Regions from separate parts of the Streptomyces sp. NPDC002698 genome, predicted to be linked through region 1. Evidence: riboswitches for the same ligand, from Rfam matches in the RefSeq annotation. Region 1 holds a riboswitch; each other region holds the start of a gene.
What was found. Region 1 has a riboswitch for S-adenosylmethionine ahead of thrC (threonine synthase). Riboswitches for the same ligand answer to the same signal wherever they lie in the genome.

Region 1 (6,183 bases):
CCCGGGCGCGGCGGTACCGCGGCCCCGGCCCCGGCGCTTGTCGGTGCCGGGGACTACCGTGCTGTCCATGGAAGAGCTGCCCGCGCGCGAACGGAGCATTCTCGCCCTGGAACGCCGCGGCTTCCCCGGTCCCGGCGCCAAGGAGCGCGCCATACGCGAGCGACTGGGCCTGGCCCCGGTCCGCTACTACCAGCTCTTGAACGCGCTGCTGAACGACCCGCGCGCCCTCGCGCACGACCCCGTCACGGTCAACAGACTGCGCCGGGTCCGGGAGGCCCGCCGGGACGAGCGGTGAGACGGGGGCATCCGGTCCGGCCGGGGTAGCCGGGGCGCAAGGCCTGATCCAGTACGAGTCCGGGCGGCAGGACCCACTCCCGCTCATCCATAGGAACGGTGCGGCCGCCCCCGCCCGGATAGGGTCGCCCCATGGGCAGCCACCCCGAATCCAAGGACTCCTTGCCGGCCCCGGTGACCCCCGCCGGACGCGACGCTCTGGAAGCGATCCTCACGCGCCCCACCCGCACCGTCGTCGCACTCGACTTCGACGGAACCCTCGCCCCCATCGTCCCCGACCCCGACCGGGCCCGCGCGCACCCCGACGCGGTCCCCGCACTCGCCGCACTCGCCCCCAAGGTCGCCTCCGTCGCCGTGGTCACCGGCCGCCCCGCCGGTGTGGCCGTGCGCCACGGCGGCTTCGCGGGCGTGGCCGGACTGGAGCACCTGGTCGTCCTCGGCCACTACGGCGCCGAGCGCTGGGACGCGGTGAGCGGCACCGTCACCGCCCCCGCCCCGCATCCCGGCGTGGCCGCCGTCCGCGCCGAACTGCCGGGGTTCCTCGACGGCATCGGCGCCTGGCAGGGCACCTGGATCGAGGAGAAGGGCCGTGCCGTCGCGGTGCACACGCGGCGTGCCGCCGATCCTCAGGCCGCCTTCGAGGCGCTCCGGGAGCCGCTGGGCGAACTGGCCGCCCGGCACGGGCTGATCGTCGAGCCGGGGCGCATGGTCCTGGAGCTGCGTCCGCCCGGGATGGACAAGGGCGTCGCTCTCATGGAGTACGTCCGGGAGATCGGGGCCGAGGCCGTGCTGTACGCGGGGGACGACCTGGGCGACCTGCCCGCCTTCGCCGCCGTCGACAAGCTCCGCTCCGACGGGATCCCCGGCCTTCTGGTGTGCAGCGGCAGCTCCGAGGTCGCCGAACTCGCCGACCGAGCCGACCTGGTGGTCGACGGGCCCGCCGGAGTCGTCGGCCTCCTCGCGGCCCTCGCGGCCGCACTCGCCTGATCCGGCCGGCTCGTCCCCTGCGGGGCGGGTCGGCCGCAAGCGTGTTTCGCCCCCTCCGCCCCTGCCCTTCCCGTACCCGGGGCTCCGCCCCGGACCCCGCTCCTCAAACGCCGGAGGGGCTGAGATTTCCCCGGCCGGGGCTGAAAATTGCAGCCGCAGCCGGGATCCGGCCGGGGGCTGAATTTTCTGCTCAGGCCTCCAGCTCGCGCAGTTGGTCCAGGAACCACTGGGCCGGGGGGAGGGCGGTGGCCGCGGCGGTGAGGCGCTTGGTGCGTTCGGCCCGTTCGCCCGGCTGCATGCCGAGCGCCTCGTGCAGCGCCCGCGCCGTCCCGGTGATGTCGTACGGGTTCACGGAGATCGCGTCCTCGCCCAGTTCCTCGTAAGCCCCGGCCTCCCGGGACAGGACCAGCGCGCAGCCCTCGTCGGAGACGACCGGGATCTCCTTGGCGACGAGGTTCATGCCGTCCCTGATGGGGTTGACGAGGGCGACGTCGGCCAGCCGGTAGGCGGCGAGCGAGCGCGCGAAGTCGTCCTTCACGTGCAGCACCACCGGGGTCCAACCGGGCGTCCCGTACTGGGAGTTGATCTCGTCGGCGACGCGCTGCACCTCGGCCGTGTAGTCCCGGTAGACCGCGAGGTCCTGCCGCGAGGGGTAGGCGAACGCCACGTGGACGACCCGCTCGCGCCACTCGGGGTGGTCGTCGAGCAGCTGCCGGTACGCCAGCAGTCCCCGCACGATGTTCTTGGACAGCTCGGTCCGGTCGACGCGCACGATCGTCCTGCGGCCGGAGCCGATCTCCTCGCGCAGCGCGGCCATCCGCTCCTCGACGTCCGCCCGGTGCGAGCGCTCGCGCAGGAACTCGGCGTCCGCGCCGAGGCCGTGCACCCCGATGCGGGTCTCGCGCCCGCCCGCCCCGGGGTCGTCCAGGTGCCTGACCGCCCGGGGCGTTCCCGAGGACCAGGACCCGGCCCAGTGCCAGGGGTCGGTCGTTTCCGCACAGCGCAGGAACGCCGTCGCCCACCGCCAGGTCAGGAAGGCCACCCGGTCGGCGCCGAGCATGCCCTCCATCAGCTCGTCGCGGATGTCGTCGGGGAGCATCCGGAAGTAGTCCTCGGGTGCCCACGGGGTGTGGGAGAAGTGGCCGATGCGCAGGTCGGGGCGCAGTTCGCGGAGCATTCCGGGCACCAGGCACAGGTGGTAGTCCTGGACCAGCACGGCCGCGCCCTCGGCCGCCTCCTCGGCCAGCGCCTCGGCGAAGGCCCGGTTGTAGGTCCGGTACGACTCCCACTGGCGCCGGAACTCCGCGTCGAAGACCGGCTCCAGCGGGGTCTGGTAGAGCAGGTGGTGGACGAACCACAGCACGGAGTTGGCGATGCCGTTGTACGCGTCGGCGTGCACCTCGGCGTCGATGGCCAGCATCCGTACGCCGTCCTCGTGGACCCCCCGCCGGACGGCCTCCCGGTCGCCGTCGCCGAGCGCGGAGCAGACCCAGAGGGCGCCCGCGTCCGGCCCGATCGCCGAGAGTCCCGAGACGAGGCCGCCGCCGCCGCGTCTGGCGTGCAGCGAGTCGTCCTCCCGTACCTCGTAGGTGACCGGGCCGCGGTTGGAGGCGACCAGAATCCTGTGGGCACCGTGCGTTGAAGCCATGCCTCGAAACCTAGCCCCGTCTCGAAACGCTCAAACGCGCCCTTCGGCCGTATGCGATCGGCGGCCGTCGGCGCCGGACTACGCGGCTCTGCGCGTCTGGTACTCGGAGATTTCGCTCATCGGCGGCCTTTCCTCCGTGTCCACGGAGTAGGTGCGCGGCCGGAAACCGTCGCGGTCGCGCTCGAACTGGGTGAGGGCGGGGCGGATCAGGTGACCGCGGGCCAGCCGGAGCTGGGCGGTGCGGTAGATCGCGGCGGCCATGCGGCCGAGCGCCTGGCCGTCCTGGTGGCGGTGCTTGCGCACCCCGACGTCGACCTGGGCGAGGGCGTCCAGGCCGACCAGGTGCAGGGCGTCGACCAGCATGCCGAGTTCGATGCCGTAGCCGACGGGGAAGGGGAGCTGTTCGAGCAGCGAGCGGCGGGCCGCGTACTCGCCGCCGAGCGGCTGGACGAAGCCCGCGAGCTGCGGCCAGTGCATGTTCAGCAGGGGGCGGGCCATCAGCTCGGTGACCCGGCCGCCCTGTCCCGAGGCGCCGCCCAGCGGGCGGTCGTACATGGCCTTGACCAGGTCGACGCCGGGATCGGTGAGCAGCGGGCCCACGATCCCGGAGACGAAGTCGGACGAGAACTCCTTGAGGTCCGCGTCGATGAAACAGACGATGTCCCCGCTCGTGACGAGGAGCGACCGCCACAGCACCTCGCCCTTGCCGGGCACGGCCGGGATCCGCGGGAGGATGTCGTCGCGGTGCACGACCCTCGCGCCCGCGGCGGCGGCGACCGCGGAGGTGCGGTCCGTCGAGCCGGAGTCGACGACGACGATCTCGTCGACGAGGGGCACCTGCTGCATCAGGTCGTGGCGGATGATCGCGACGATCTCGCCGACCGTCTCCTCCTCGTTGAGCGCGGGCAGCACGACACTGACCGTCGATCCCGTGATGCGCTTCGCGGCCATGATCTTGTGGAGCGGGCGGTCGGTCACGGACCAGGAGCGTGTGCTCAGCCAGCTTTCGACGTCTTTCAGCACGGTCTGCGGCTCCTCACTGTCTGATCACACGCTCTCATCGGCGTGCCCGCTGCGGCCAGCGGCAGATCGATTGCCGTCGTCTCGCGGTTCGGACGACTATCTCAACTGTCCTGGCCTTCGGTTACAGTCTTGAACAACGCGGATGACCATCGCATGTCCTGGATCGTCGGTACGTATCGCGTTCAACGGTTCAACAATCAAATACCGCTCATCCAGAGGGGCAGAGGGATACGGCCCGATGAAGCCCCGGCAACCCTCCAGCCGGTCTCGTACCGATCGATGCCGATCGTGTCGCGAGGCTCCCGGCTCGGGAAGGTGCCAAATCCGTCTCACGGCGAAGTGCGTCGTGAGGAAGATGAGGAAAGGGCCTCGCCTCCATGGCTGCGCAGACAGTTGCAAGTACCACGAACTCCGCCGAAGCGGTGGACCTCGGCCCGGCCGCGGCGCTCTCCTGCCGCGAATGCGGGCACCGCGTCCCGCTCGGCCCGGTCTTCGCCTGCGAGGAGTGTTTCGGCCCGCTGGAGATCGCCTACGACTTCTCGGCCTACGAGACCGAAGAACTCCGCAAGCGCATCGAAGCGGGACCCGCGAACATCTGGCGCTACGCGCCGCTGCTGCCCGTCCCCGCGGACGTGGCGGACAAGCCCAACATCAACCCCGGCTGGACCAAGCTCGTGCAGGCCGACAACCTGGCCCGTGAGCTCGGTGTCGACGCCGGAAAGCTCTTCGTCAAGGACGACTCGGGCAACCCGACGCACTCCTTCAAGGACCGCGTCGTCGCCCAGGCCATCGAAGCGGCCCGCGTCTTCGGCTTCACCACCCTCTCCTGCTCCTCCACGGGCAACCTCGCCGGCGCCGTGGGCGCCGCGGCGGCCCGCGCCGGCTTCCGTTCCTGCGTGTTCATCCCGCACGACCTGGAGCAGGGCAAGGTCGTCATGGCCGCGGTCTACGGCGGCGAGCTCGTCGGCATCCAGGGCAACTACGACGACGTGAACCGCTTCTGCTCCGAGCTGATCGGCGACCCGGCCGGCGAGGGCTGGGGCTTCGTCAACGTCAACCTGCGGCCCTACTACGCCGAGGGCTCCAAGACCCTGGCGTACGAGATCTGCGAGCAGCTCGGCTGGAGGCTCCCCGACCAGCTCGTGGTGCCGATCGCCTCCGGCTCCCAGCTCACGAAGATCGACAAGGGACTCCAAGAGCTGATCAAGCTCGGGCTCGTCGAGGACAGGCCCTACAAGATCTTCGGCGCCCAGGCCGAGGGCTGCTCCCCGGTCTCCGTCGCCTACAAGGCCGGCCACGACGTCGTACGGCCGCAGAAGCCGGACACCATCGCCAAGTCGCTCGCCATCGGCAACCCGGCGGACGGGCCGTACGTGCTGGACATCGCGCGGCGCACCGGCGGCGCGGTGGAGGACGTGAACGACGAGCAGATCGTCGACGCGATCAAGCTGCTCGCGCGCACCGAGGGCATCTTCGCGGAGACGGCAGGCGGCGTGACCGTCGGCGTCACCCGCAAGCTGATCGAGAACGGTCTCCTCGACCCGACCCTCACCACGGTCGTGCTGAACACCGGCGACGGCCTCAAGACCCTGGACGCGGTGGCCTCGGACACCGGGCTGACCGCGACCATCCGCCCGAACCTCGACTCCTTCCGAGAGGCTGGCCTCGCATCATGAGCGTCAACGTCCGCATCCCCACCATCCTGCGCACCTACACCGGTGGCGCCGCCGAGGTGACGGCCGAGGGCACGACCCTCGCCGAGGTCATCAGTGACCTGGAGAAGAACCACACGGGCATCGCCGCGCGCGTCCTGGACGACCAGGGCAAGCTGCGCCGCTTCGTCAACGTGTACGTCAACGACGACGACGTCCGCTTCGAGCAGGGCCTGGAGACGGCGACTCCGGACGGTGTCGGCGTTTCGATCATTCCGGCCGTCGCCGGAGGCTGATCGTTACCCTCGGTAATGCCGAACACAGCGCGTTCACAGAATTGCCCCCTCCGTGAGACAAACGGAGGGGGCAATTCTATTGGGTTGAACGCGCTAGAGTTGGGGAAGTCGCTTCGCTTTGGATGTTGGTTTCATGCCGGACGCATATGAGTGGGCGTTCGCGGGCCGACAAGAAGTAGCCAAACTCGCTCGCCTTTTTGGGCATTTTATGGCATTTGCGGGGCCCGACTTGCCCCGAATCCTTGCACATTCTCCGCATATCATTGATCGGCCATGCCCAGAA
Region 2 (6,183 bases), on a different contig from region 1:
CCGGCACCGGCGCCAAGGTCGTCAAGCACGGCAACCGGGCGGCGTCCTCCGCGTCCGGGGCGTCGGACGTCCTGGAGAAGCTCGGCGTCAATCTCCAACTGCCGGTGAGCCGGGTCGCCGCGGTGGCCGAGGAGGCCGGGATCACCTTCTGCTTCGCGGTCAAGTTCCACCCGGCGCTGCGTCATGTGGCGGCGGCCCGCGGGCAGTTGGGCATCCGTACCACCTTCAACGTGCTCGGACCGCTGACCAACCCGGCCCGCGTGAAGGCCCAGGCGGTCGGCGTCGCCGATCCCCGGATGGCGCCGATCGTGGCGGGCGTGTTCGCCGAGCGCGGCAACTCCTCGCTCGTCTTCCGCGGCGACGACGGCCTCGACGAGCTGACCACCACCGCGGGCTCCCACGTCTGGGTGGTCCGCGACGGCAAGGTCACCGAGGAGCGCTTCGACCCCCGCGACGTCGGGCTCGACATCGTCCCGGTGGAGGCCCTGCGCGGCGCCGACGCCTCGTACAACGCGGAGGTCGCCCGGCGCGTCCTGGACGGCGAGCAGGGGCCCGTACGGGACGCGGTCCTGCTGAACTCGGCGGCGGCCCTGGTGGCCCTGTCGCCGACCGGCGCGCCGCTCGCGGACCAGCTCCGCGCCGGAATGGCGAAAGCCGCCGAGTCGGTCGACTCCGGTGCCGCGAAGCGCACCCTGGAGCGCTGGGTGGCCGCCAGCAACGCCTGATCCACCGGTGACACGGAGTAAGGCGCAGTCCAGAATCCGGACTGCGCCTTGCGCGTGGAAGATCCTCTGGCAAGATGCTGTACCAGGTCATGAGTGACAGCCATCAGGCCCCGGCCGGCTGTCCGGCAACCCTCCGTCCGTGGCGGGGTGCCCCGGGTGAAGACCAGGTCGTAGGCAGCGAGGCCTACGGCAAGCGCGGACCCCTCCCGCCCGTCGGGCGGATGCAACCAGGGGTCCTGGTCGTTCGAGGGAGCCTTCTGTGAGCAAGCGAATGCGCTAGGGCGTAGAGCCCCGCCTCCGCACACCCTTTTCACCTTTTCCCGCGCCGAGCCCAGCCCTGCCTCCCGGCGGCCAGCTCGCGCGGTGATCCCGCCTGCCTCTCACAGGAGCTCGCCATGTCTGTCTCCACCGTTGCCGCCGACCAGACCGTTTGTGCCCCCCTGCCCGTTCTCGGCCGGGATGTCACCGTCCCGCTCGTCACCGGCGGCGAGGTGACCTACGCGGCCCTCGACTACGCCGCCAGCGCACCCGCCCTCCAGCGGGTGTGGGACGACGTGGCCGCGTACGCGCCCTACTACGGCAGCGTCCACCGGGGCGCCGGCTACCTCTCGCAGCTCTCCACCGACCTCTTCGAGAACGCCCGCAGGACCGTCGAGGAGTTCCTCGACTGCCGCGCCGGCGACCAGGTGGTCTTCACCCGCTCCACCACCGACTCGCTCAACCTGCTCGCAGCGGCCCTCCCGGCCGACTGCCAGGTCTTCGTCTTCGAGACCGAGCACCACGCCTCGCTGCTGCCCTGGCGCGACGCCCGGGTGACCTACCTGAACGCCCCGCGCACCCCCGCCGAGGCCGTCGACACCCTGGAGCACGCCCTCGCCGCCCGCGACCCCTACGGCCCGGCCCTGGTCTGCGTCACCGGCGCCTCGAACGTCACCGGGGAGCTGTGGCCGGTGCGGGAGCTGGCCGCCGCCGCGCACGCCCACGGCGCCCGCATCGTCCTCGACGCCGCGCAGCTCGCCCCGCACCACCCGGTGTCGGTCCAGGACCTCGACGTCGACTGGGTCGCCTTCTCCGGGCACAAGCTGTACGCGCCCTTCGGCTCCGGTGTCCTCGCGGGCCGCTCCGACTGGCTGCGCGAGGCCGACCCCTACCTCGCGGGCGGCGGGGCCAGCCGCAAGGTCACCCGGCGCGCGGACGGCGGCGTGGACGTGGAGTGGCACGACAGCGCCGCCCGGCACGAGGCCGGCTCGCCGAACGTCATCGGCGCCTACGCGATCGCCTCGGCCTGCAAGGCGCTCACCGACGAGGGCTTCGACAACCTGCTCGCCCGCGAGCGGCACCTGATCCGCACCGTCCGCGAGGGCCTCGCCGAGGTCCCCGAGGTCCGGGTCCTCTCCCTCTTCGGCGACGACGCCCCGCGGGTCGGCGTCATCTCCTTCGTCGTCGAGGGCTGGAACAGCTCGCACTTCGCGGCCGCGCTCTCCGCCGAGTACGGCATCGGGGTGCGCGACGGCCTCTTCTGCGCCCACCCGCTCGTCCGCACGCTGCTCGGCAGCGCCCCGGAGACCCAGGGGGAGTGCGGAGCCCCCGAGGCGGCGCCCGGGGAGAAATCCCTCAACGCCATCCGCGTCAGCTTCGGCGCCGGTACCCCCGACGAGCACGTCGAGCGCTTCGTCCGCGCGGTGCGCGAGCTCGTCAGGGACGGCGCGCGCTGGCGGTACCGCACCGAGGACGGCCGCTGCGTCCCGGCGGTCTGACGCCCACGGCGGCTTCGCCCGGAGGCGGTGCCGCGTCGGTCAGGAGTCGAGACCGATCGCGAACGCCGCCTCCAGGTCGTGCTGGGAGTACGTACGGAACGCCACGTGCGTGTCCGTCGCCTCGACGCCCGGGATCTTGCTGATCTTGCCGGGGATGACGTCCGCCAGGTCGTCGTGGGCCTGGACCCGGACCATGGCGATCAGGTCGTAGGTACCCGTGACGGAGAAGACCTCGCTGACGCTCTCCAGGGACGCGATCGACTCGGCGATCTCGGGGATCCGGTCCACGCTGGTCTTGATGAGGACGATCGCGGTGATCACGGCTGGTTCTCTCCCTAGGGGGCCGCTGCTGGGGATCTCACCCTACTCGCGGTCCACCTGGCCCGGCCGCTCCACCGGGGCCCCGGCAGCACCCCCCCGAACGGGCGCGAGCGGCCTTCGGGGCCGGAACCGCGCCCACGCGTAGACGAAACCCAGGGAGAAGCCCACGAGGTGGGCCAGATAGGCGACTCCGGGGCCCGGGGAGCTGCGGCCGGCCGCCAGCCACTGGAGCGTGAACCAGAACGGCAGCACCACCCAGGCGGGGAACCGCAGCGGCAGGAAGAACAGGAACGGGAAGAGACTGGTCACCCGGGCCCTGGGGAACAGGTACAGGAACGCGCCGAGCACCGCGGAGATCGCCCCGGAGGCCCCGACCAGGGACTGCTGCGAGGTCGCGTTGGCGGCGGCGTAGCCGAGCAGGGCCAGATAGCCGCAGCCCAGGTAGAAGAGGGCGAACTCCAGATGGCCCATGCGCTCCTCGGTCATGAGCCCGAAGACGTAGAAGAAGAGCATGTTGCCCAGGAGATGGAGCCAGCTTCCGTGGATGAACAGGGCGGTCGCGGGGGTGAGCGCCTCGCCGGGGGCCCCGCCGAACAGGGCCGCCGGCACCACGCCCCAGCGGCGGAAATAGGCCCGCTGCGCGACCAGCAGCTCGTCCCCGGTGCCGTACGCGGGATCCAGACCCGAGGCGGGACCGATCACGAAGATCAGACAGCACAGGACGATCAGTGCGTACGTCACCGGCGTCGACCGGCCCCGCAGCGCCCTGACGACCGTCGCACTCCAATTGCCGATCATGGTGCAGAGCATGACGTAACCGCACCGATGCGCACAGACCGCCTCGCCGCCGTGGACAGCCGAGCGTCGAGTACCCGCCAGGCCGTAGGGTTACGAGCCATAGCACCGGGAAACCGGCGCCGGACGGACACGAGAAGGAAAGCGGCTGCCCTATGACAGTTCCCCTGCCCGACGCCAAGACCCGCTGGCGCTGCGCCCTCTGCGGCAACCTCACACGTTTCGACGTGACCCGCTCGTCGAAGGTCGTCGAGTATGTGCACCTGGACCTGGCCGGTGAGCCCAGGGTCGAGGAGCGCGAGGTGGTCAGTGAGACCATCGAGTCGGTGCGGTGCCGTTGGTGCAACGCGGTGGATCAGGTCGAACTGGTGGACAGGCCGGGCGCCGGCTCCTGAGGGAGCGGGCCCCGCACGGATATTGGGGTGAACGGATGGTGGAGACCACGGGTGGGGAGCCGGACGACGGCACCGCCGAGGTGCTCGACCGTCCGCTGCCCGACGGCGTGCGCCGACGCGTCGTACAGATCGTCTCGGACGGCTTCGGCGGGCTGACGGTGTCCGAACTGCCCACGCAATTGCGGCAGTACGCCCGGTTCGCCCCGAATCGCCGCGCCAAGTTCGCCGGCAACGCGATGGCCTCGGCGCTGGAGACGGACCCGCTGTTCAGACAGCGCATCGCCGAGAAGCTCAGAGAGGCCCAGCCGGAGCTCGTCGGCGCTCTCGACTCGGGCGCGCCGCCCCCGGCCGCGGATCCGCTGGACGTGGCGGCCGCGGCCTATGTCGTGCGTCCCGCGGGCTGGGTGAAGCTGGTGACCGCCGCGGGCGAGGAGGCCCTGCGGGCGGACGCCGAGCGCGCCGGCGAGGAGAGCCGCGCCGAACTGGACCGGCTGCGCGCGGAACTCGAGGAGGCCCGCGGGCAGACGCGTGCCGAGACCGAACGGCTGCGCGCGGAACTGGAAGCGGCCCGCAAGGAAGCGGAATCGCTTCACCGCAAGCTGCGCGGGGCCCTCAGCGACGTCAAGCGCGGTGAGGCGGCCCTGCGCAAGCTCCAGGCCGAGACGGACGGGGCGAAGGCGGAGAGCCAGACCCAGGTGTCCGCGGCCGAGAGCGAGACGCGGCGGCTCAAGGCGCGTCTCTCGGAGGCCGAGGCGGCCCTGGAGGCCACCCGCAAGGCGGCCCGGGAGGGGCGCAGCGTCGAGGACATGCGGGTGCGGCTGCTGCTCGACACCGTGCTGGAGGCGGCCCAGGGGCTGCGCCGGGAACTGGCGTTGCCTCCCGTCTCGGTGCGGCCCGCGGAGACGGTCGAGGCGGTCGAGCCCGGACGGATGACCCCCAAGGACATCGCCGCCCGCGCGCTGTCCGAGAACGACCCGGCGATCCTGGACCAGTTGCTCGCGCTGCCCCAGGCGCATCTGGTCGTCGACGGCTACAACGTCACCAAGACCGGCTATCCCCAGATGCCGTTGGAGAAGCAGCGGCTGCGGCTGCTCGGCCAGCTCTCGCAGCTGGCCGCGCAGACCGGCGCCGAGGTCACCTGTGTCTTCGACGGGGCCGAACTGGCCGCGCCGGTGCTGCTCGCGCCTCCGCGCGGGGTGCGGGTGCTGTTCTCCAAGCCCGGCGTCACGGCCGACGAGCTGATCCGTCAGCTCGTGCGGGCCGAGCCGCCCGGCCGGCCGGTCATCGTGGCCTCGACCGACCGCGAGGTCGCGGACGGGATCGCCAAGGCGGGCGCCCGGCCGGTGGCGTCCGTGGTGCTCCTCAAGCGCTTCTCGCGCGGCTGAGCGACTCCCGCGGGCACGTTCCCGTCGCACGTCCTCCCCTCGCGATCCCTTTGCGATCCCCTCGGGTTCCCTTCGTGATCCCCTCGTGCCCGTTTCGCGCTTCTCCTCCGGCATTGAGCCTTCCGCACGCTTCCTCCCTTTCGTCATGTTCCACCGGCTCTTCCGCGCCTGCTCCGGAGTCTCGTTCCGCTCTCCAGGGGCCGGGTTTCACGCGCGCGACGATCGGTGGCCTAAGTCGCATGAGTCGCGTACGCACCATGCATAACTTCTGGGCCTGATGCCTCAATTCGCCGGATGTTCACGCGACGTAGTGTCAAGCGGACATCACTGCTGGTGAGTTGATGGCAAAGAATGCGCTCCGTGACAAAGAATTTTCAGGTTTGGATTTGAACTGATCACAAGTAGGTCACTAGGGTCATGGCCTGAACCTCCAACTAGGGTGATCACTCATGAGGAGTGACGGTGGAGGGGCACCGCCCGTCGGCGTTTTCGGCAGGCGGCTGGAGGAAGAAGGAGCTCGCCTTCGTGGCGTCCCACCGTCGACCCAAGCAGCCGAGCCGCGCCCGTGTGACCGTGCTCACCACCGCCGCCGCTGCCGCTGTTGTCCTCAGCGCGAACGCCGCCAACGCGGCGCCGTCCGAGAAGCCCAACAAGGACGAGGTCAAGACCAAGGTCGACAAGCTCTACGAAGAGGCCGAGCAGGCCACTGAGAAGCTCAACGGGGCCAAGGAGAAGCAGCAGAAGCTGCAGAAGCAGATCAGCGCTCTCCAGGACAACGTCGCCCGCGGCCAGGAAGAGCTCAACG
Region 3 (6,183 bases), on a different contig from region 1:
CCCCGCCCGCGCGGCCGTGGTGGTGGGGGGCCGGGCGGCGGCCGGGCCCGCCGGCCGCGCCGCCGCCGTGGGGGGGGGGGCGGGGGGGGCGGGGGAGCCGCCCGAGCCGCGCGACCGGGTCGCCGTGGGGGACGTCGATCCGGCCGAGGCCCCCGGGCCGGGAACCGCGGTCCCCCGGGAACCGGCGGCGGTCGAGGCCGCCGTGTCCCCGGTACCGGCCTGGTGGCCGGGCCGGAACACCACGGCCGCACAGACCAGAGCACCGGCCGCGACCAGGGCGACCGGGGTGAGGGCCCACAGCGTCCGCCGGCGTCCGCGCCGTCGCGCGGCCTGCCTCGTTTCCTTCATGCGCGTTCCGTTCGGGGGATCGAGCCGGTGATGTGTCCATCAGTGGCCGCCGGAAGCGGAAAGGTTGCCGCCCGTTCCCCGGAGATCTCTCCTGCGGGCCGTGCCCGGACCGGGTCACGTCGACCGCGCGCGGCGGATCCGTTTCCGGCCCCGGGCCTGGCCCGGCACCTCGACGAGGTGATGGGTCAGGGCCGCCAACGGCAGCAGCACGGCGAGGAACGCCGCTTCGAGTACGGGACTGTCGCGGCGGTACCGGCCGATCACACCGTCGCTCACCGCCAGCAGGGCCGGATGCACCAGGTACACCGAGTAGCTGACCGTCCCCAGCCAGGTCAGCGCGCGCGGAAATCTCCGGCGGCGCAGCGCGAGGGCCACACCGAAGGTGAGTACGGCCAGCAGGAACGCGGTGATCCAGCCGCGCCGTGCGAAGTGGGCCGCCGCGCCGTGCCCGTACGCACTGCCCACGGCGCAGATCAGCACGACGGCGGCGGTGCGGGCCGCGCACGGCCAGGTGATCTCCCCGCCTTCCGCCCGCCGGACGGCGGTGCCGAGGAATATCACGGCCAGGATCACCAGGCCCTCCCAGAGGGGAACGGTGCCGTTGAAGGGGACCAGGACCAGCGCGAGGACGCCTCCCGCCACGGCCCCCGGCACACGCAGCGCGGACGTCGCGGAACTTCCGCAGAGGACGGCGAACACCAGCGCCGTCGCGGCGAGCGCGACGAGCGGTCCGGTACCGACCGCGGACGAGAGCGCCGACGCCGGCGGCACGAACGCCGCCGTCGCGCTCACGGCGGCCAGCGCTCCCAGAACCACCGCGACCGTCGCCGAGCGCCGGTGCAGCCGGACCGTGAACAGGGCGACGACCAGCAGGTAGAACGCCAGCTCGTACGACAGCGTCCACAGGACGAGGACGACACTCGGCGTCCCCAGCAGTTCCTGGAGCAGGGTGACGTGCGCGACGGCCACCGTGACGGGATTCCGCCCGTCGAAGCGAGCCCCCAGGTGCGCGACGCCCAGCAGATCCAGCGCGAGGACCGAGCCCACCACGGCGGCCCACAGCGGGTAGACGCGAAAGGCCCGTCCGATCCAGAAGGTCCTCACACAGTTCCGGCGCTCGAGCGAGGCGGGGATGACGTAGCCGCTCACCAGGAAGAACACCATGACGCCGTACCGGCCGATGTTCAGCTGGGGCATCAGCTGCCCACGGAACTCCGCCATGAAGGCGTACGACGAGTGGTCGACCGCCACGAGGAGCGCGGCGATCCCGCGCAGGGCGTCCAGCCAGCCCAGCCGCGGGGGACCGGCGGAGCCGCCGGACACGGGTGGACCTGACGCCGGGGACGGCCGGTGTGAGGGCGGCCGGGGAGCGGGAGGTGCGGGTTCCATGATGGTGCCTGCCTGGACCGGGTCCTGTGGGGTGACGGGTGCGCCGGGCCGGCCGGGAAGCGGGCGCGGGGCGGCCCGGTCCGCGATCCGCCGGCGCTCGGCTCGCGAGGCCTGGAATCCACATCGAAGTGCGGACACGCCGCGGCGCGGTACGGGACACGCCCTCAGGAGACGGCTTTCGCCGGGATTGCCTACGCGCCGGCCGGCCGCGTGTTCCGGCGACGCGCAGGCCGACCGGGTCGCGGAGCCCGCCGCGGATCTGTGGCCGGGCGCTGCCCGGCGTCGTGGGCTTCACGTGGACGCAGGGACCGGTCCGGCTTCTGGCGGCCCGGGGAGGAGAGCCGCGGCGGCGAGCGGTGGCATCGGGCATGCGTCGCATCCGGGGATGGGACAGAGTGATGCCATGGGCCGCCTGTGGATGACGTGGTCGCTGGAGGGTGTCGGATCGGCCGGCCAGAACGTCGCGGACGTCGAGGCGGCCTGCCGGGCCCTGATCGGTTCCGTGGAGCGGTCCCGGCGTGCCTTCGAGGTACCGGAGCCGTGGGAGGAACTCCGCGAGTCGGCGCTGCTCCTCCAGGAGCAGATTCTGGGGCCGGGGCGCGAGGTCCTGGGGCAGGGCCGGCACTGGGCCTCCACCCTGAGGGGCGTGAGCATTCTGCTGGTTCCGCGCGAGTGATCCGCGCGGCCGCCCGGGCCGGTGTTTCCGGCCCGGCGGCCGCCGTCCGGGCGAGGCCGTCGGCCTGCCCGGCACGCCCGGTTCCGGCGGGAGCGTCAGACGTCCGCCGCCGCCAGGGGCACCACATCACTACCGTGCCGGAAGGCGGGGTGATCGCCGAGACGGCGTACGTAGTCCAGGAGCCGGGGATGCGAGCGGAGGGCGTCGCAGGGGCCCAGCCCGGTGAGAGCCGTCCATACGTCCACGTCCGCCGCCGTGAGGGAGTCGCCCAACACGTAGGCGCTCGCGGCGAGTTGACAGTCCAGCAGTTCCAGGGCGGCCGCGAGTTCCGAGGCCGGGGCGGACGGGGTGACATCGCGGTCGAGCAGATCGCGGAGGGCTTCGATGTCGGCGGCGAGGGACGGCGGGCAGATCGCGGAGGGGCTCGTCGTGGCGTGACCGGAGAACAGTCCGGCCAGATCGCGCAGGATGGCGGGCGGGTGGTTGCTGACGATGCGTCCGCTCCACCGGTCGCACAGGGCGGGGGCGGTGAGCGGTCCGTCGAAGTGGTACTCGGTGGCCTCGTACGCGCGGCGCAGTGAGGCGAAGGCGTCGGGTGTCCGCGCGGGGTCCGCCAGGAGTGTGGTGGCGACCGAGTCCCGCAGGCCGAGCAGTTCGAGGGTGATGGCGATCCGCAGCGAGAACGGACAACTCCGCGACAGGTACAGCTCGTAGCGGTGTGGAGCCGGGTAGAAGCCGCCGGCGAGACCGGCACCGATGCGGCTGTCGACGCGGTGGGGGAGGGCGGACGGTGTCGCCGCCGGCTGGAGGCGAAGGGCCGAGGGGAACGAAATCTGCTCACAGGGGCGTGCGTCGGCAGTGCTGGACGTGCGCGAAACTGTCTCGGGCATGACTCTCCCTGGGGGAAGAAGGAAGCCGCCGCCGCTTTGTGGGCACCGGCGGCCGAATGCGGATTGACTGCGCTGGTCGCACCGGTCCGGATCGCACGGACCGGCAGCGGATCAGTAAGCGCTGGAGACACGCAACAGATCGATGTGCAGGCGCCTCGTCAAGCCGTTCCTTGGCATTCCCACCGGTCCCGACTCCGGGGCTCGCGAGACGCGAGACCGCACTTGCCCCGCCGCGCCGGCGGGACCCGGTCGTCACCCGGGGCACCCCGTCGCGGTGGAAGGGTTGCCTGTCAGCGGGCCGGGGCCGATGACCGACGGAGCGGGCGGACCCGCACCGTGGGCGCTGACAATCGTGACCGTCCATGCCAGTCTCGGTGCGCTCTGTTGCGCCGTCAAGAAGGCCGCACGCGCGGTCTCACCTGGTGGTCACCCGCATTGACATTGTTTTCGGGGCGGGCCTAACCTGCGGCCCACCAGGGGATGCCTTTTCGGCCGGAGTGGAAATGGTGACGGCGATGCACACAGCTGACGGGACGGCCGCATGGCGGCGCCTCGGCCGCGATGTGCTGTGCGCCGACCGCTCCGTGGACCTGCTGCGCGTCAACAGCGCCCTCTGTACGGGCGTGTGCCGCTCCCTCAGCCGAGGCTGACCGCCTCTTCGGGTCTTTGACGACCGCAGGCTGACGGCTCTTCGAGTCTTCGACGACCACCGCTGTCGCGATGTGTCCTTTCCCGTCCAGCCCCCGTTTCCACGTGTGCCCGCGCCTCGCCGCGTACTGAGCCGTCCCGCTCGGCCCGGCGCTGCCGCTCCGTGGTCCGGGGTGTCCGAATCCGCTGGAGCTCTCCATGAGTCAACCTCCCGGCAGCGCTGTGTCCTTGGGATCAGCGACGCCCGCCGAGGCGATCCCCCGTACCGGCTTCCCCGCCGCGCCCAAGCCTCAGGCGGCCCAGCGGGTCCTTCCGCTCCGGCGTCCCGGCCGCTGGATCATCACGGCCGTCGTGCTCGTGCTGGCCGCCCAGATCCTCCACGGCCTGGTGACCAACCCCTTCTACCAGTGGGATCGGTTCCAGTACTGGTTCTTCCGCCCGACCATTCTCGACGGCCTGCTCATCACCCTCGAAGTGGCTCTCTACAGCGCCGTGTTGGGATTGCTCGGCGGCATCGTGCTGGCTCTGGCCAGACTTTCCCGGAGCCCGGTGCTGCGCGCGGTGAGCTGGGTCTACACCTGGCTGTTCCGGTCGGTGCCGCTGATCGTGGTCCTGCTGTTCCTCTACAACTTCAGCGCGCTGTACCAGACGTTGAGCGTGGGCGTTCCGTTCGGGCCGGCCTTCTTCACCTTCGACGAGTCCCGCCTGGCCACCGACATGGCCGTCGCCGTCGTAGGACTGAGCCTGAACGAGGCGGCGTACGCCTCCGAAGTGGTACGCGGCGGCGTTCTCTCCGTCGACCAGGGCCAGCACGAGGCGGCCTCCGCCCTGGGACTGCCGAAGCGGTACCAGTTCGCGAAGATCGTCTTCCCGCAGGCACTGCGCTCCATCACCCCCAACTACGTGAACCAGCTGATCGGCCTGATCAAGGGCACCTCGCTGGTCTTCTACGTGTCCCTGCTGGACCTGTTCGGCTCGGTGCAGAGCATGGGCAGCACCTACCCCGGCGACATCGTGCCGCTGCTCCTCGTGGCCACCGCCTGGTACCTGATCCTCACCAGCGTCGTGTCCGTCATCCAGTTCTATGTCGAGCGGTACTACTCGCGGGGCGCGCTGCGCACCCTGCCGCCGACCCCGTTGCAGAAGGCGCGGAACGCTCTGCGTGACGTGCGGGCCCGGTTCCGGAGGGAGACGGCGATATGAGCGGCGAGACCCATCTGACGACAGTGAGGACTCGGACGGCCCAGGCCGCCGACGCGGCGGAAGCGGCGTCGGCCTCCTCCGCCCCGGCGGCGGGCGCCGCGGCGGCCGCCGAGAGCGCCGGAGCGCTCCAGGTCGAGCCGGCCGCGGTCGAGGTGCACGATGTGCACAAGTGGTACGGAGCCCAACGGGTTCTGGACGGTGTGGAGTTGACGGTGCGGCCCGGCGAGGTGACGGTCGTCCTCGGCCCGTCCGGCTCCGGGAAGTCCACCCTCCTGCGGGTGATCAACCACCTGGAGAAGCCCGAGATCGGCCATGTGAGCCTGAACGGTGAGCTCATCGGCGTACGCAGGCACGGCGACCGTCTCAAGGAGCTGAGCGAGCGGGCCATCCTGACCCAGCGCAGCCGGATCGGGTTCGTGTTCCAGAACTTCAACCTCTTCCCGCACCTGACCGTGCTGGACAACGTGGCCGCCGCTCCCGTGGCGACCGGGCGGCTGTCCAGGGCCGGGGCGCGGGAACTGGCCCGCGATCTGCTCGCCCGGGTGGGCCTGGCCGACAAGGCGGCCGCCTACCCCCGGCAGCTGTCGGGCGGTCAGCAGCAGCGCGTGGCCATCGCCCGCGCGCTCGCCCTGCGGCCCGGAGTCATCCTCTTCGACGAACCGACGTCGGCGCTCGATCCCGAACTGGTCGGCGAGGTCCTCGCCGTCATCAAGGATCTGGCCCACAGCGGCACCACACTGATCATCGTCACCCACGAGATCGGCTTCGCCCGCGAGATCGCCGACCGGGTGGTCTTCATGGACGGCGGCCGCATCGTCGAACAGGGCCCGCCCGAGCAGGTGTTGGACCATCCGCGAGAAGCGCGCACCAGAGAGTTCCTGAGCAAGGTGCTCTGACCGCTGCCTCTCGACGCACAGCGAGAAACCCCTCGCCGAGGTGCTCCCGCCTCACCGCCCCGACCCGGGGCGGGGGCGACTCCTCCCCGATTCGGCGGCCCGCCGGGACCGTTCCCCCACACCTCTCACCGCA

Region 2: it holds a riboswitch for S-adenosylmethionine, as region 1 does, so the genes downstream of both, ACFYW9_RS17360 (aminotransferase class V-fold PLP-dependent enzyme) here and thrC (threonine synthase) in region 1, are expected to answer to the same signal.
Region 3: it holds a riboswitch for S-adenosylmethionine, as region 1 does, so the genes downstream of both, ACFYW9_RS22480 (putative leader peptide) here and thrC (threonine synthase) in region 1, are expected to answer to the same signal.

What each region holds. Positions count from the first base shown of each region.
Region 1 is NZ_JBIAQM010000005.1:257,324-263,506, reverse strand. Features, by position in the region: gene ACFYW9_RS10240 (DUF3263 domain-containing protein) at 68-295, shown strand; gene otsB (trehalose-phosphatase) at 427-1,281, shown strand; gene ACFYW9_RS10230 (trehalose-6-phosphate synthase) at 1,472-2,929, opposite strand; gene ACFYW9_RS10225 (glucosyl-3-phosphoglycerate synthase) at 3,008-3,952, opposite strand; SAM riboswitch class I at 4,158-4,314, shown strand; gene thrC (threonine synthase) at 4,330-5,628, shown strand; gene ACFYW9_RS10215 (MoaD/ThiS family protein) at 5,625-5,900, shown strand.
Region 2 is NZ_JBIAQM010000010.1:236,440-242,622, forward strand. Features, by position in the region: gene trpD (anthranilate phosphoribosyltransferase) at 1-725, shown strand, start outside; SAM riboswitch class IV at 811-927, shown strand; gene ACFYW9_RS17360 (aminotransferase class V-fold PLP-dependent enzyme) at 1,121-2,482, shown strand; gene ACFYW9_RS17365 (Lrp/AsnC family transcriptional regulator) at 2,522-2,803, opposite strand; gene ACFYW9_RS17370 (rhomboid family intramembrane serine protease) at 2,846-3,601, opposite strand; gene ACFYW9_RS17375 (hypothetical protein) at 3,754-3,993, shown strand; gene ACFYW9_RS17380 (NYN domain-containing protein) at 4,029-5,378, shown strand; gene ACFYW9_RS17385 (NlpC/P60 family protein) at 5,904-6,183, shown strand, end outside.
Region 3 is NZ_JBIAQM010000015.1:199,199-205,381, reverse strand. Features, by position in the region: partial or broken gene ACFYW9_RS22500 (hypothetical protein) at 1-348, opposite strand, end outside; gene ACFYW9_RS22495 (acyltransferase family protein) at 463-1,671, opposite strand; gene ACFYW9_RS22490 (hypothetical protein) at 2,123-2,413, shown strand; gene ACFYW9_RS22485 (glutathione S-transferase C-terminal domain-containing protein) at 2,509-3,303, opposite strand; gene ACFYW9_RS22480 (putative leader peptide) at 3,415-3,480, opposite strand; SAM riboswitch class IV at 3,517-3,661, opposite strand; gene ACFYW9_RS22475 (hypothetical protein) at 3,819-3,953, shown strand; gene ACFYW9_RS22470 (amino acid ABC transporter permease) at 4,150-5,154, shown strand; gene ACFYW9_RS22465 (amino acid ABC transporter ATP-binding protein) at 5,151-6,050, shown strand.